One region of the Pseudarthrobacter sp. L1SW genome, then DNA from elsewhere that is predicted to be linked to it. Evidence: riboswitches for the same ligand, from Rfam matches in the RefSeq annotation. Region 1 holds a riboswitch; the other holds the start of a gene.
The links. Region 1 has a riboswitch for thiamine pyrophosphate ahead of thiC (phosphomethylpyrimidine synthase ThiC). Riboswitches for the same ligand answer to the same signal wherever they lie in the genome.
Positions count from the first base shown of each region.

Region 2: it holds a riboswitch for thiamine pyrophosphate, as region 1 does, so the genes downstream of both, KTR40_RS17625 (ECF transporter S component) here and thiC (phosphomethylpyrimidine synthase ThiC) in region 1, are expected to answer to the same signal.

Region 1 is NZ_CP078079.1:2,398,564-2,407,017, reverse strand. It holds gene ffh (signal recognition particle protein) at 1-313, shown strand, start outside; gene KTR40_RS11110 (alpha/beta hydrolase) at 421-1,152, shown strand; gene thiC (phosphomethylpyrimidine synthase ThiC) at 1,157-2,983, opposite strand; TPP riboswitch at 2,978-3,085, opposite strand; gene KTR40_RS11100 (amidohydrolase family protein) at 3,177-4,259, shown strand; gene KTR40_RS11095 (VOC family protein) at 4,370-5,245, shown strand; gene KTR40_RS11090 (hypothetical protein) at 5,388-5,828, shown strand; gene rpsP (30S ribosomal protein S16) at 6,045-6,467, shown strand; gene KTR40_RS11080 (RNA-binding protein) at 6,469-6,711, shown strand; gene rimM (ribosome maturation factor RimM) at 6,822-7,370, shown strand; gene trmD (tRNA (guanosine(37)-N1)-methyltransferase TrmD) at 7,371-8,195, shown strand.
Region 2 is NZ_CP078079.1:3,789,744-3,798,197, forward strand. It holds gene KTR40_RS17600 (glutamate--cysteine ligase) at 1-582, opposite strand, end outside; gene KTR40_RS17605 (UDP-N-acetylglucosamine 1-carboxyvinyltransferase) at 650-2,173, opposite strand; gene KTR40_RS17610 (hypothetical protein) at 2,404-3,210, shown strand; gene KTR40_RS17615 (energy-coupling factor transporter transmembrane protein EcfT) at 3,240-4,040, opposite strand; gene KTR40_RS17620 (ABC transporter ATP-binding protein) at 4,054-5,610, opposite strand; gene KTR40_RS17625 (ECF transporter S component) at 5,610-6,233, opposite strand; TPP riboswitch at 6,299-6,439, opposite strand; gene KTR40_RS17630 (heme-degrading domain-containing protein) at 6,525-7,067, shown strand; gene KTR40_RS17635 (DUF4383 domain-containing protein) at 7,151-7,702, shown strand; gene KTR40_RS17640 (iron-containing redox enzyme family protein) at 7,775-8,454, shown strand, end outside.

The sequences.
Region 1 (8,454 bases):
GCTTGAGCGCTTTGCCCAGGCCCAGAAGATGATGAAGAAGATGGCCCAGGGCGGCATGCCGGGGATGCCCGGAATGCCGGGCATGCCGGGGGCCGGTGGCGGGGCGCGGAAGAACGCCAAGAACGCCCCCAAGAAGAAGGCGAAGTCCGGCAACCCGGCCAAGGCCGCCCAGGAGCGGAAGGACGCCGAGGCCCGCCGGGCGAACGCGGCCAAGGCGTTGCCCACCGGCGCTGCCTTCGGCCAGCAGGGCGGCGACTTCGACCCGTCCCAGCTGAACCTGCCCAAGGGCTTCGACAAGTTCCTGGGCAAGTAGCAATCCCTGTCTCCCAACCAGGTAGCGCCAAGTGTCGTTTTGACGGTTCATAACGACACTTGGCGCTACCTGGTTGGGATGTCGGGGCTGTGGAATAGGGTTGGGTCATGTTCAAGCAGAGGGTAGTGTTCGTGCACGGCGCGGGCAGCTTCGGCGCCGCCGCCTGGCCCCGCCAGCATGGCCTGGCACTGTCCTATGACGCCCTGTTCCTGCGCCGCCACGGCTACGATCCCGTGGCGGAGCCAGTGGAATCCTCCTTCGACGAGGACGCCCGGATCCTGCTGCGGTCGCTGGCCGACGACGGCCGGGGCGCCGTAGGCGGGCACATCGTGGCACACGCCCAAGGCGCCATCGCAGCGATGATGGCCGCCGTCGAACGTCCCGACCTTGTCTACTCGCTGACGCTGGTGGAGCCAGCCTGCCTGTCCCTGACCGCGGAACTGCCGGCCACGGCAGCCCACATCGCGCTGATGAGGCCGCTCCTGGACATCCGGCACCAACTCAGTGATGAGGACTTCCAGCGGGAATTCGTCCGCCGGGTCTACGCCACGGACCTGCAGCATCCGGTCACGGTGGAAGAAAAGCGGTCCGCCCGGCGGCTGCGGCTGCAGGTGCCGTCGTGGGAAGCGCCGCTGCACATCGTTCCCGGTGTGCCTACGCTCGTCCTGACGGGCGGCTGGGAGCCGCTTTACGAAGAGATCGCGGGCTACCTCCGGGAGACCGGCGCCCTGCACCGCACTGCGGCGGGAGGGCACCGGCCCCAGGATTCAATCGAAGGGGACCGCATCATCCGCTCGTTTATCGGTGACGCCAGCCGGGTCCAGGCACGCGCCTCCTGAAACGTTAGCTTCCGGCGGCAACGCGGGGCTCCGGCAGGTACACCTTGCCGCCCGCCGCCCGGAATTCCTCGCTTTTGCCCTTCATTCCCGCCGCAGCCTCGGCCAGGGCTGCCTGCGATTCAGCGGAGCCGTATTCATCCCGGATGTCCTGGCTGATCCTCATGGAACAGAATTTGGGGCCGCACATGGAGCAGAAATGCGCGGTTTTGGCAGGTTCGGCGGGCAGCGTCTCATCGTGGAAGGCTTCAGCAGTGACAGGGTCCAGGGACAACGCGAACTGGTCGCGCCAGCGGAACTCGAAGCGCGCCTTGGACAGCGCATCATCACGCTCGTGCGCACCCGGGTGGCCCTTGGCAAGGTCCGCCGCGTGCGCCGCGATCTTGTAGGTGATCACCCCGGTCTTTACGTCGTCCTTGTTGGGCAGCCCCAGGTGCTCCTTGGGCGTGACATAACACAGCATGGCGGTGCCGTAGCGGGCGATCTCGGTGGCGCCGATGGCCGAGGTGATGTGGTCATAGCCCGGCGCCACGTCCGTCACCAGCGGCCCGAGCGTGTAGAAGGGCGCACCCTTGCACAGTTCCTGCTGGCGCTCCACGTTTTCGCGGACCAGGTGGAACGGGATGTGGCCCGGACCCTCAACCATCACCTGGACGTCGTACTCCCAGGCGCGCTGCGTCAGCTCAGCCAGCGTGTCCAGTTCGGCGAACTGCGCCGCGTCGTTGGCGTCCGCCGTCGCCCCGGGCCGCAGGCCGTCGCCCAGGGAAAACGCGACGTCGTACCGTGCGAAAATCTCGCAGAGCTCGTCAAAGTGGGTGTAGAGGAAGTTCTCCTGGTGGTGCGCAAGGCACCAGCCGGCCATGATGGAACCGCCGCGGGACACGATGCCCGTGACCCGGTTGGCCGTCAGGGGAACGTACCTGAGCAGGACCCCGGCGTGGATGGTCATATAGTCCACCCCCTGCTCGCACTGCTCAATGACGGTATCGCGGAAAACCTCCCACGTAAGGGCATTGGCTTCCCCATTGACCTTCTCGAGCGCCTGGTAGATGGGGACGGTGCCGATTGGCACGGGCGAGTTGCGGATAATCCATTCGCGGGTGGTGTGGATGTCATCGCCGGTGGAAAGGTCCATCACCGTGTCCGCGCCCCATTGGGTGGCCCACTGCAGTTTGTCCACCTCCTCGGCGATCGAGGACGTGACCGCAGAGTTGCCGATGTTCGCGTTGATCTTCACCAGGAAGGCCTTGCCGATGATCATCGGCTCGGACTCAGGGTGGTTGATGTTGCTCGGGATGATGGCGCGGCCCGCAGCCAGTTCGCTGCGGACCAGTTCCACATCGCAGTTCTCCCGCAGCGCCACGAAACGCATCTCCGGGGTGATGACGCCCTGCCGCGCATAGTGCATCTGCGTCACGGTCCTGCCGTCGACGGCGCGGCGGGGCACGGGGCGCGCTCCCTTCCACTCCGCGCTGGCAGCGCCGCGGCGGACAGCCGAGCGGCCGTCGTCGAGCAGGTTCCGTTCCCTGCCGCTGTACGCCTCGGTGTCCCCGCGCGCTTCGATCCAGTCCGTCCGGAAGGGAAGGAGGCCGCGGACGGGGTCGCTCCCGGGCCCTGCCGTCCGGTAGGTCCGGAACGGGCCGTTGGGCTGCCCGTTCGGTGAGTCCGTCAGCTCTATTTCCGTGACGGGTACCCGGATGCCCGCCGCCTCATCGTGGACAAACGCCAACGAGTGGGACTTCAGGGATTGCGTGACAGGAGGCTGGTTTTGGCTGTTTTCCTCCGCGACTGACGGGTTGTGGGCAGGGTTCAGCTGTGCAGTTTGCGTACTCAAGGAATACTCACTTCCTTCGCCGGCATTACCCGGACAGGTTCGACGGTCGCAGGCTGCGTCAGCCCGATCTCAGCCCCTGCAGGGGCACCCGTGTGGTCAAGATGAAAGCTACCACACGCCCAGCAAGGGCAAACGCGAGGGGGCCTTGCCACGTTGGCCGATGCTAGCCTGTCCGGGCGAGGAGAGGAAGGCCATGCCAGAAATCATCCAGTTCACCGGAACTGTGCTTACCGGGCCGGACAGCGAGGCCCGCGGCCTGTGGTCCATTAACGGCAGGCTGACGTTCCGCCAACCAGCGAAGGCGCCGGACAGGATCCTGGCCGGCTGGGTGCTGCCGGGCTTCGTGGATGCCCACTGCCACATCGGCTTGGGGGTGGGAGGTGCAGTGGATGCGGCCACCGCCGGGGACCAGGCCCGGACGGACCTGATGGCCGGCACGCTGTTGGTCCGGGACGCAGGATCCCCTGCCGACACCAGGTGGCTGCAGGGCGGGAGCGACTTCCCGGTGCTGATCCGCGCGGGCCGCCATGTTGCGCGTACGCGGCGGTACTTGCGTGGATTCGCGGAAGAGGTTGAGCCGGACGGCCTGGTGGAGGCTGTCCGCAAGCAGGCCCGGGACGGTGACGGCTGGGTCAAACTCGTGGGGGACTGGATCGACCGCGGCGCCGGCGACCTGGCCCCGTCCTTCCCTGCCGCCGTCGTCCGTGATGCAGTCCAGGCCGCCCACGATGAGGGTGCGCGCGTTACCGCGCACTGCTTTGCCGAAGAGACGCTCGACGACGTGCTGGACGCCGGCATCGACTGCGTGGAGCATGCCACCGGCCTGCTGCCACGCCACCTTCCCCGGTTTGTGGAGCAGCGGGTACCCATCGTGCCCACTTTGATCAACATTGCCACGTTCCCGGACATCGCGGCGCAGGCCGATCCCAAGTTCCCCGCATACGCGGCGCATATGCGTGCGCTGTGGGAACGGCGGGAGGAACGGGTGCTTGAGGCCTACGAGGCCGGGGTGCGGATTTACGCCGGAACGGATGCCGGGAGTGTCATCACGCACGGCAGGATCGCCGATGAGATCCTCGCCCTCCACGCGGCAGGACTGCCCATCGCCGCTGCGTTGGACGCGGCGTGCTGGAGCGCCCGGACGTGGCTGGGCGCGGAGGGAATTGCGGAGGGGGCGCGGGCTGACGTTGTGCTCTGCAGGGAGGACCCGCGAATGGTGCCGGACACCGTCCGTGACCTGGCGCACGTTGTCTTGGGAGGACGGTTGGTCCGCTGAAACTGCCGGGCGAATGTCGAAAATTGGGACTTGGAATAAATTGAAGCTTCAAGTAATTTTAAGAGTGAAAGGCCTCCAGATCGGATGGCCCACAGCACCGGGAGTTTTCAATGACTGCACAAGCCGCCAGCCAGGATCTCCTTCCTGCCGACCTTGCCATGGGCACCGTGATGCTCAAGGTGGGCGACATGAAGGTCATGACCGACTACTACCAGCGCGCCCTGGGCCTGGAGGTCGTCGCGGAGCAGGACGGCGGGCTTTACCTCGGCCGGCTGCAGAGGCCGCTGGTGCACCTTGCCCCCGCTCCGGGCCTGAACCTCCCGGGCAGGGGAGAGGCCGGCCTTTTCCACACCGCGCTGCTGTTCGAGAACCAGGCGGACCTTGCCGCCACCATCGCCACCGCCGCCCAGTTCGAGCCCCGCTCCTTCACCGGCAGCGCAGACCACCTGGTCAGCGAGGCCTTCTACTTCACCGACCCGGAAGGCAACGGGATCGAGCTCTACTGGGACCGGCCGCGCAGCAGCTGGTCCTGGAATGGCACTGACGTGGTGATGGACAGCCTGGCCCTTCCGCCGCAGCGCTACCTGGAGCAGCACCTCACCGAGGAGTCCCAGGAACGCCAGCGCGGAACGGTTGCCGGCGTGGGCCACGTGCACCTTCAGGTGGGTGACGTCCAAACGGCCCGCGACTTCTACGTTGGGACCCTCGGATTCGAAAAGACCGCCGGCTGGCACGGCCAGGCCCTGTTCGTCTCGGCGGGCCGGTACCACCACCACATGGCAATGAATGTCTGGAACAGCCGCGGCGCGGGGCCGCGCAAGGACACCCTCGGCCTGGGTGAGGTCCTCATCGAGGTTCCGTCAGGGGACGACGTCGGCGCCCTCGCCGACCGCCTTAAGGTTGCCGGTGTTGCCGCCCACCACACCGGCGCCGAACTCCGGTTCGAGGATCCGTGGCGCAACAGGATCCGGGTCGCCGTCCGCTGACAGCGGCGTTTTGTGCACCGGGCTGGCGGTGGCATGGGCAGGTGCCGCCGGGGGTATCTGTACTAGGCTGAAACCGAACCGCCGGGCGGCACGCGCTGCCCCCCCGGCAGGCCGCACCGTCAACGGAATGAGGGCACTTCCCATGGGCTTCACCGAAATCTTTGTTGCCACCCACGACGCCGCACTGAAGCGCGGCGGCATCCTGGATAAAGGCGGCAGTGCCCCCGGCGGCGACGCCGTCCGGATCCCGGGAATCAGCGACTTTGAAGTGGAGCAGCTGGGTGACCTGGCCGGCACCGCGGTCCACGCCGGCGGGGCCGACTATGAGCTGACCATGGTGGACGTGGCGAGCGATTCGCTGCTCGCGGTTCCCCCGGCGATGGTGCGTGCCCTGGCGGACCTCCTGTCCTACGAAACCGAAGGGGAGGGCGACGTCCTCGAAGACGTCGCTGAGCAGTGGGCGGCACAGGATGACATGCCGTTCGGTGCTGCCCAGGCGCGCACCTACGTCCGGCAGCTTGCTGAAATGGCCGGCAGGATCGATGACTCGGAGCGCACGGGCCTCTACGTCTGGTCCGCCTGAGCCGTCCGTGCCCATCCGTCCGGGCAGCGCGAGCAGGGCCGGTACGTGTCAAGTCGAAATCCGGACGCTGATCTGGCACAATAAACAGGTACTCGATCTGCGTGGCCCCTCTCTCCGCGTCCGGATCCTGTCCTTCGAACCCGCAAGTACGGCCCGCCCCACGGGTGCAGAAAGCCGGGTTCACCCCCTTTTTCTGAAACAGGAGTGACCACAACAGTGGCCGTAAAGATTCGCCTTAAGCGCTTTGGCAAGATGCGCGCACCGTACTACCGCATCGTCGTCGCGGACTCACGCACCAAGCGTGACGGCCGTGCCATCGAAGAAATCGGTAAGTACCACCCCACCGAAGAGCCCTCATACATCGAGGTCAACTCCGAGCGTGCGCAGTACTGGCTGTCCGTCGGCGCCCAGCCGTCCGAGCAGGTCGCCGCGATCCTCAAGATCACCGGTGACTGGCAGAAGTTCAAGGGCCTGCCGGGCCAGGAAGGCACCCTGAAGACCAAGTCTGAGAAGGTCGCCTTCGTTGCCCCGGAGAAGGGTTCCGTCATCATCCCGGAAGCCATCACCAAGAAGGCATCCAAGTCTGATGCAGCCGAAGCACCCGCCGAGGCCGAAGCAGAGACCACCGAGGCTGAGTAGATTGCTGGCAGAAGCGCTGGAACACCTGGTCCGCGGAATCGTTGATTCCCCGGATGACGTCAAGGTCAGCTCCAAGAACAACCGCCGCGGGGACACCCTCGAAGTGCGTGTTCACCAGGACGACCTCGGACGGGTGATTGGCCGCCAGGGCCGCACGGCGCGTGCACTGCGCACCGTGGTGGCAGCCTTGGCCGGCGGTGAGCCGGTGCGTGTCGACGTCGTCGACACCGACCGCCGCCGCTGAGCGCTCGGCAATATCAGTTTTAGCTCCGGCCCTTCCACCAACGCGGTGGAGGGGCCGGAGTGCTTTCACCAGGACACCGTGGACCAACCACAACCCGAACAGAGGAACACATGCAGCTTCAGGTGGCACGAATCGGCAAACCCCATGGCATCCGCGGGGAAGTAACCGTCCAGGTCCTGACCGATGCCCCTGGGGACCGGTTTGTCCCGGGTGCCGAGTTCATGGTGGAACCGGCATCCGTCGGCCCGCTCACTGTGAACAGCGCCCGGTGGAACAAGGACATCCTGCTGCTGGGCTTCGAGGAGATTGAAACCCGCAATGAAGCGGAAACCCTCCGTGGTGCCAAGCTCTTCATCGAAACCGAAGAGCTGGAGGAGGACGACGACGAAGGCTGGTACGAGCATGAACTCGTCGGCCTGGAGGCCCGGGTGGGCTCAAACGTCGTGGGCAAGGTGGCCGCGCTGAACACCGGAACCGCGCAGGACCTGCTGATGGTCACCACCCCGGACGGCGGCGAGATCCTGGTTCCGTTCGTCGAGCAGATTGTTCCTGAAGTCAATGTCGAGGGCGGCTACATCCTCCTCACGCCGCCGGACGGCCTTTTCGAGCTGAATGCGGAGACAGAAGCAGCCCCTTCGGAGCCGGAAGGCAAAGCGTAGATGCGGATCGACGTCGTCAGCATCTTTCCGGAGTACCTGGCGCCGCTGGAACTGTCACTGATTGGCAAGGCCAGGCAGGACGGGATCCTGGACCTGCGCGTCCACGATCTCCGCGCCTTCACCACGGACCGGCACCGGACCGTGGATGACACGCCCTATGGCGGCGGTGCGGGAATGGTCATGAAGCCCGAACCCTGGGCGCAGGCCCTGGCCTCCATTGCAGAAGGCCGCCCGGAAGGGGCGGCAAGGCCCGTGTTGATCGTTCCCTCACCGGCAGGGGAGCGCTTCACCCAGGCGCTGGCGCACGAACTGGCGGAACACGAGCACCTGGCATTCGCCTGTGGACGCTACGAGGGCATCGACGAACGCGTGATCGAGTGGTCCCGGGAACACTTCGACGTCCGTCCCATCAGCCTGGGGGACTATGTCCTGAACGGGGGCGAGGTGGCGGTCCTGGCCATGGTGGAGGCCATCGGCCGCCTGCTGCCGGGCGTGGTGGGCAATCCGGAATCGCTGGTGGAGGAATCCCACTCCGACGGCCTCCTGGAGTATCCCGTCTACACCAAGCCCTCCGTGTGGCGTGAACGGGAAGTGCCGGCCGTGCTCTTAAGCGGCAACCACGGCAAGATCGCGCAGTGGCGCCGGCATGAACAGTTCCGGCGGACGGCAGAGCGCCGGCCAGACCTCCTCGAAACGTTCGACGCTGGAAAGCTGCCACGCGCGGACCGCGCCGAACTGCAGGAACTGGGATACGACGTCGTCGACGGACGCCTGCGCCGGCGCCCTGGCGCTGAAGGTGCCGAGCAGGACCCGGCCTCCTCCTAGGCGGTCGGCGGCGGCCATACATTCTTCGGGTGGCTGCGGGGATTGGCTGTAACCTCCGCGATGTGGCAAAATTAGTCCTTGTGTCTGCTGGGTCCGCACCTGCCACAGGGGGAGCGCAACCAACAGCTAAGACAACCGGCCCCGTCAATCAGTGAAGCGGCCGGACCACTTAACTTTCGGCAGCAATCTCCGGTTACGCCACCAGCGTTCCGGGCTTGCCTGCCGTGACCCAAAGTGAATGACCTGTGGCGTTCACCAG
Region 2 (8,454 bases), 1.4 Mb from region 1:
CCAGGCCTGGGTCCGGTAACTCTCAAAACCCGTTTGGATACCGTTCCAGAACGGTGAATTGGCACTCAGGGCGGTAAGGACGGCGAGCTTGTCACGGATGCGGTCCAGCACCGCCACGCCCTCCTCATGCGACTCAATGAAAGTGTGCACGTGGAAGCCGCAGGTCAACTGCTCCTGGGCAGTCAGGCCAAAGCGCTCCAGCATCCTCGCGTAGCGGGGGTCCGGAGTGGTGTGGCTGGCCAGGCCCAGCGGCGAGGTGGCAAGGGCGGCCACCCGGGCGTGGTTTTTCCTGGCAGCCTTGTCCGCCAGTGCCCGCCCGGCGCGGATCTGCTCCAGGAGCTCACCGTACTCCAGGCAGGGGCGCGTCTGCGTCTCGATTTGTTCCAGCTTGAGCTCGGCACTCAGGCCCATTTCGTCGTCGTCGTAAACGGTTTTGTCTTCCGTCTCCAGAACGCGGGGGTCATCCGGCGCGTCGTCGGCGGCCATACGGCGGCCGGACAACAGCGCATCCGCGAGTGCCAGCGGCTCCCCGCTCTCCGGATCAACGATCAGGAGCTCTTCCTCGACGCCGAAAGTTCGCATACCCACATTCTCCGACAACAGGGGCTGTATGGAGGGTCAACAGCACTTCATGACGAACCGTGAATGGTCAGTCCTGGAAGTATTCCACTTTCGCCCCAATGGTGTTGAGCCGTTCCGCAAGGTCTTCGTAGCCACGCTCAATGACGTAGATGTTCCGGAGTTCGGACACTCCCCGCGCGGCAAGCATCGCCAGCAGCAGACACGCAGCCGGGCGGAGCGCGGGCGGACAGCCAACCTCGGCCGCACGCCACCTGGTGGGGCCATTGACGTAGATCCGGTGGGGGTCCAGGAGCTGTACCTGGGCGCCCAGCCGGTTCAGCTCGGTCAGGTAGATCGCGCGGTTTTCGTACACCCAGTCGTGGATCATGGTCTGGCCATGGGCATTCGCTGCGATGACCGCGAAGAAGGGCAGGTTATCGATGTTGAGCCCGGGGAACGGCATTGGATGGATCTTGTCCTCCGGAGCACGCAACTCGGAAGGCTTGGTGGTGACGTCCACCAGCCGGGTCCGGCCGTTGCGGGCCATGTATTCGCTGGAAATCTCCAGCTGCTGGCCCATCTGCTCCAGGGTTGCCAGCTCGATTTCCATGAACTCGATGGGCACGCGCCGGATGGTCACCTCCGAGTTGGTGACAATGCCCGCGGTAATCAGGCTCATGGCCTCGATAGGGTCCTCCGACGGGAAGTATTCAATCTCGGCATCGATGGACTGGCGCCCGGTGATCTTCAGCGTGGTGGTCCCCACCCCTTCGATGACCACCCCCAACATCTGCAGGTAGAAGCAGAGGTCCTGCACCATGTAGTTGGGGCTGGCATTCCGAATGACAGTGGTGCCCTCGCGGTGGGCCGCGGCCATGATGGCGTTCTCGGTGACGGTATCGCCGCGCTCAGTCAGGACGAAGGAGCGGTCCCGGGTGTCTGCGGGCGGGGCCTGCACTGTGTAGAAGCCCGCCGTCGCTTCCACCGAGAGGCCGAACTGGCGCAGCGCCTGCATGTGCGGCTCCACCGTCCGGGTACCAAGGTCACAGCCACCGGCATACGGAAGCTTGTACTTGGTGGACTCATCCAGCAGGGGTCCCAGCAACATGATGACGCTCCGGGTGCGCCGTGCGGCATCCACGTCCATCCCGGCCAAATCCAGAACCGCCGGGCGGCGGAGCTGCAGGTCGGTGTCGTTGAGCCAGGTGCACTCCACACCGATGCTGGTCAGGACCTCGACGATCCGATTCACTTCTTCGATGCGCGCGAGGCGGCGGAGAATGGTGGTTCCCCGGTTGATGAGGCTGGCGCACAACAAAGCCACTCCGGCGTTCTTGCTGCTGTTGACGTCTACGGAACCAGAAAGGGTCCGTCCGCCTTCAACGCGCAGGTGGGTCATCTGCGGCCTGCCCACATTCACGATGCTCCTGTCGAAGATCGCTTCAAGGCGTTGGATCATTTTCAGGCTCAGGTTCTGCTTGCCCTGTTCCATGCGGGCCACGGCGCTCTGGCTCGTTCCCAGCTCGGCAGCCAACTGTCCTTGGGTCCAGCCCTTCTCACTCCGGGCATCCCTGAGCATGGCGGCAACGTGTTCGGCAGTTTCCTGAGTCATACCCAATTTTATATCATAAATGAGTTATCAAGCCATAGAACTGGCATGACAACGCGGCAGGGTCTGGATCTTTACCCGCGACATGCGATCACGACGTCCGCGCGCTTCTTGACCACACCTCCGAAGGGCGCGAGACTGGTAGCACCTGTTCGTCCAGCGGCAACGGAGGCAGCATGCGCCGGACACCAGCCAAGCCGATGCCAGGCAGCCGGGCATTCCCTGTCCGGAGCATGCGAACCGTGTCAGGAATAACGGGCCTGTTCCTCGCGGCCTTGCTCCTCATCTGCGGCTCCCCTGCCTACGCGGCGCCCTCCCCCGGAGAAGGAGTGCAATCACTCCTGGGGAACGACATCTCCTGGCCCCAATGCAACACGGCCTTCCCCACGGGACAGGCCTTTGCCATTGTGGGCGTCAACAACGGCCTGGCCAACACCACCAATCCCTGTCTGGCCGAGCAACTTCGCTGGGCAGAAGACTCTGCGGGCCACCCTGGCCGGCCCACCGTGTCCCTGTACGTCAACACTGCCAATCCCGGCGCTGCGGGTTCCTGGTGGCCGGAGGAGGACGAGTACCCGGCCGGCCGGGAAGTGCACAACCCGTATGGTCCCTGCGAGGACGGGGACTTCGGCAAGGCGTGCGCCTACATGTACGGCTTTGCCAAGGCGTACGACGACGCCCACCACCGCGGGGTCAGCAACCCGGGCTCCTACTTCTGGTGGCTGGACGTGGAGACCGAAAACAGCTGGTCCGGCACCGACAAGGAAGCCAACCGGGCTGTCCTTGAAGGCATGACGGATTTCTTCCACAGCATCGGAGCGCAGGTGGGGATCTACTCGACGGGCCGGCAGTGGGACCAGATTGTTGGACCTGTCAGCAGTTCGAGCAACCTTTACGTCCTCCCGAGCTGGCTGGCGGGATCCCGGAGTGCCTCAGGAGCAGCCCTGGCCTGCGCGGATGCGCCCCTCACCGGCGGCGGTACGGTGGCCCTGACCCAGTTCGTATCGAGGGGATTCGACTACAACCATTCCTGCCCGTAGGCACGGAGGCCCGCAGGCCAGGCCGGCTCTCAGCTCCCCAGCCACACCATGTTCCAGGTGCCCAGGGATACGGCGGCAAAAACCGCTGTTCCCGCCACCACCACGCCGCCGGCAAGTACCCATGCATCCAAGGAACTGTAGGTTGATTCGCGGGCCCATGTCCGGCGGCCGCCGCCGAAACCGCGGGCTTCCATGGTCACCGCGAGCCTCGAGGCCCGGCGGATCGCCTGGACCAGCAGCCCAAAGCTCTGCCCCAGCGTCGCCTTCACCCGCTGCAGGGCATTGCCGCGGGAACCCACCCCGCGGGCACGGCGGGCCATCCCGATGGTCTGCCACTCTTCGGCCATCAGGCCCACCAGCCGCATGGCGGCGAGGGTTCCCAGCACGAACCGGTGCGGGAGTCGGGCCTTCTGCGCCAGCGCATCCGCGAGGTCTGTAGGGTCGGTGCAGCTCATCAGCAGCACGGCCGGCAGGGCGATCGCCAGGCCGCGCAGCATAAAGCCCACACCCAATTCCAGCGAGCCTTCGCTCATGGTCCAGATGCCGACGTCGATCAGCGTCCTTCCGCTGTCCGGCGCCAGGATGGAGGTGCTCCAGCCCCCCACGGCGGCCGCGAGGATCAGCGGCCAGCCGCGCTGCCACAGCAGCGCGGGCGTCAGGCCGGCCAGCGGAAACAGCAGGAACTCAAAGGCCAGCGCCACCGATGCGGACACCCAGTCGATGGAGAGCGCAAGCACGGCAGTAATGAGGAAGACGGCGGTGAACTTGCTGAGGGGATTGGCCCGGGCCAGCAGCGCGTTGTTGCCGCGCAGGTTCAGCTCCTGCCTCATGGCGCCTCCCGCCTCATGGTGCCACCGGTTCCGGTGCGGCCATCCGCAGTTCCGTTCCACCCAGGGCGGCCGTGAATTCGGCATCGTGCGTCACGGAGACCACGGCGGTGCCGGCATCCAGCAGTTCGGACAGGAACGATGCCAGCTCCGCCCACGTGTTGGCGTCCTGGCCGAAGGTCGGCTCGTCCAGTACCAGCACCTGGGGATGCGCCGCCAGGACCGTTGCTACGGACAACCGCCGCTTCTCCCCGCCCGAAAGCGTGTAGGGGTTGGCATCCACAAGGTGGGTGAGCCGCAGCCGCTCCAGCAGTTCATCCACCCGCTCCTCCCCGTGGCCCAAGTGCCGGGGACCGAACAGCAGCTCGTCCAGCACCTTCCCGGTGACGAACTGGTGCTCGGGTTCCTGGAACACGGTGCCGATCCGCTCGATGAGCTGCTCGGCCTTCCACTTCCAGGGATCAATTCCGGCACCGCGGCTCAGGTCCACCGTGGCCGACACCCTTCCGGCCACGGACTCCAGGAGTCCGGCAATGGTCAGGGCAAACGTGGACTTCCCGGCCCCGTTCGGCCCTGTGACCGCCAAGGCCTGCCCGGCCCGGACCTGCGAGGTGATGCCTGCCTGCACCGGCACCGGGGGTACCTTCCGGAAGCCGCTGCGGCGCACCCGTTCACGGGACACCGCCAACTCCTCGGCAGCGAGCAGGAGGGCGCCCGTCCCGGGGGCTGGATCAGCCGCACGCAGCCGGGTCTCCGGAACATAGCCGGGCACCCACACCCCGGCAGCAATCAGCATGCTCCGGGCTTCCCTGAGCACCTGGTCCGGCGGGCCATCCAGCAGCACGGCGTCATTCGAATCGGTGCCTGGCTGCAGCACCACGATCCGGTCCACCAGGTCCTTCCACACGGACACGCGGTGTTCCACCACCACCAGCGTGGCGCCGGTTTTGTCCAGGCACCGCGCCACGGCGTCGCGGACCTCCAGCACGCCGGCAGGGTCCAGGTTGGCGGTGGGCTCGTCCAGCAGGATCAGGCCGGGACGCATGGCAAGGATGCCCGCCAGCGCCAGCCGCTGTTTCTGCCCGCCGGAGAGCACCGACGTGGGGTGGTCCAGCGGAAGGTGTGAAAGTCCGACGTCGTCCAGCGCCTCGTGCACGCGGGTCCAGATGGCGTCGCGGGGCACGGCGAGGTTCTCGGCGCCGAAGGCGGCGTCGTCGCCCACACGGGACAGGACCACCTGTGTTTCGGGGTCCTGCTGCATCAGGCCGGCCCGCCCCCGCTGCTCGCGGGGGGCGGCCCCGTCAACCAGCAGCGAACCCGACTCGTCGGAATCTCCTGCCGCGCCGCCGTCGTCGTTCACATCCCCCAGCACCCCCGCCAAAGCATGCAGGAGGGTGGACTTGCCGGCCCCGGAAGGCCCCAGGAGCAGCACGCGCTCCCCGGGGCGGATGTCCAGGTCCAGGGCATGGACTGCCGGCTTGGCGCGCCCGGCATGCCGCCAGCCCCAGCCCCTGGCTGTGACGGCGGCGGGACGCACTGCAGTGGAGGCGCCCTGGCGGGAAGGTGCGGACATCAGGAGAAGACGGGCTCCGTAGCTGCCTTCCGCGACGCGAAGGAGCTCAGGACCCCGGTCCTGGCCAGGCCGCGGGTGGCGATCCAGGACAGGGCGCCGGCGATGATGGCTCCGGAGATGGCGGTGAAGACGATGTACGCCAGCTTATCCCCGCCGGAGTAGGCGATGTTCCAGCCCCACGGAGCGAAGGAGTCGTTCAGGCCGCAAAAGAGGCCTGCGGCGGCACCGGCCAGCAGTGCCACAGGCAGGTTGAACTTCCGGTAGACGAAGATCGCGAAAATGATTTCCGCGCCCAGCCCCTGCACGAAGCCGGAGAACAGCACCGAAGCACCGTACTGGGACCCCATGAGCAGCTCGCCGGTGGCCGCAACCGTCTCACAGAACAGAGCAGCGCCCGGCTTGCGGATGATGAGCATGCCCAGAACTGCCGGAATCATCCAGCCGCCGGCAATCAGCCCCGTCAGGGGCGGGTAGACGGCGTTCATGGGCCCTGATACTGCGGCCGCGCCCTGGGACCAGGCCCAGAAAATGACGCCGCCGGCGATGGCGATCAGGGCCGCCACCACGATGTCCACGACGCGCCAGGACTTGCTGGTGGTCTTCTTGACTGCTGTTGTTGCCATGTAATCCTCCTGGGAAACAGGAGGGGAAAGTGGACACGCCTGCCGGCACTGCTGCCGCTGCGCGCACTTCGAGAAGCTCGACTCCCTTACGCCGGTACTAACCGGATCAGGTTCGAGGGTCTGCGGCTGTCCGCACTCTCAGCGCCCACCTGCGGATCCTGGCATGGCCAGTGATGCCCGACGGCGGCGCTCCCCTGTCGTTTGAATGTTGCTTTTGGTTGAAATGACTTGCTGCAATTGCCCTGTTGGGCGTTGTCCAGTTTATACCGCAGGAGAGGTAGATTGTGGGCCATGACTGCCAATCCGCCGGATGTGACCGGATATGATCCCGATTCCGATGCTGCACAGCCGGAGGGCTCGCTGGAGGAATTGATCGCCCGGATTGAAGGCGAGGTCCGCGAACTGCAGTTTCCCGGATTCTCCCTTGACGATTCCCTGAACCTGGGGCTGCTCCTCGTGGAGCTGGGCAAGGAGCGCGGGCTGCCCATCGCGATTGACATCACCAAGGGTGAGCAGGTGCTGTTCCATGTGGCCCTGCCCGGTGCGACGCCGGACAACGAGCACTGGATCCGGGCCAAGCAGCGCACAGCCGCCCGGTACGAGATCCCTTCCTTGCTGGTGGGGCTCCGCGGACGGCTTCGCGGTGGCCGGATCGAGGACCAGGGATGGTTCGACGAGAGCCGGTACGCGGCGCACGGCGGCTCCTTCCCGCTGTACGTCACCGGCGTCGGGGCCGTGGCCACCGTTACGGTTTCGGGTCTTCCCCAGGTGCAGGACCACAACCTGGTGGTCGAAGCCCTGCGCGAAATCCTCCACTCCGCGGGAGCGGACTGACCCTCACAAATACAAAGGCTGCTTAGCATTTATTAGTAATCATGCTTACTATGTTGTCTCCCGGGTTTTGAGGAGGACAGGATATGGCAGCCAGCACCCGCCTGACGGGCCCCCGGACACGCCTGCAAAAAGCCGCTCTCGGAACGGGCTCGGTTTTCGTCCTGTTCGGCATCCTGGGCTTCATCCCGGGCATCACCTCCAACTACGGCTCGCTCGGCTTCGCCGGACCCGGCTCGGGGGCGCTGCTGCTGGGCATTTTCCAGGTCTCCGCACTCCTGAATGCGGTCCACCTGCTGTTCGGGATTGCAGGGGTCCTGATGGCGCGGACGCATCCGCAAGCCAGGAACTTCCTCATCTACGGCGGCGTTGCCTACCTGTTCCTGTGGTTGTACGGCTTCCTGTCGGATGACACCACGCCGGCCAACTTCCTCCCCGCAAACAACGCGGACAACTGGCTGCATTTGGCCCTCGGCCTGGCCATGATTGGGCTGGCCATCGCGTTGGCGGCCCGAGGCCCCGCCGTCGCGGCGGGTGCTGCCGGCAGCGACGGCAACGATCCACGCAGCGGCAGCAGCAACGCCAACAGCACCAGCAGTGCCGCCAACTCCTCCCCGAACGGCCCACGCGGCCAGTGAATGCCATCTGCCAGCCCGGCCCTCGGCGACGACGTACGGGACCGGCATCAACGCCAGACCTGAAGGAGCACAATGAAAATCCCTGAAGCGCGTGGTCCTGCCAGTGCCGCCTTGCTTGGCCTTCTCGCGCGGGAAGCCGGCACCACGCTTGGCGCCCGCACCACCCCTGGGAATGGCCCCACCCTTGGCGCCGGCGCCACCCTTACCGCCGATGCCCCCGTCGCGGCGCTGCACCGTGAGGTCACCCGCCAGCTGGCCGCCACCCCGGACATCATTGGCGATGACGACCTCCAGCTGACACTCTTTTGCCTCTACGAGCTCTACTACTCCGGGCTCGAAGGCGTCAGCGATGAATGGGAATGGGCGCCGGGCCTGATCCAGATCCGCCAATTGCTGGAAAAGCCCTTCGAGGCCGCGCTTAGGGAGGCCGCCCGGGAAGCCGCCGGTGAACTGGAGCTCCCCACCGCACCGCATCCCACCAGCGATGCGGTGGCGGATGTCCTCTTCGACCTCGCAGCCCGGGACACAGGACCCAGCCTCTCAAGATATGTGGCAAAGAAAGCCAGCCTGGACCAGCTCAAGGAATTCCTGATCCACAAGTCCATCTACCAGTTGAAGGAAGCGGATCCCCATACCTTTGCCATCCCGCGCCTTTCCGGGCGCCCCAAGGCAGCGCTGGTGGAAATCCAGGCTGACGAGTACGGCGGCGGACGCCCCGAACGCATGCACAGCGCGCTTTTCGCCCGCACAAT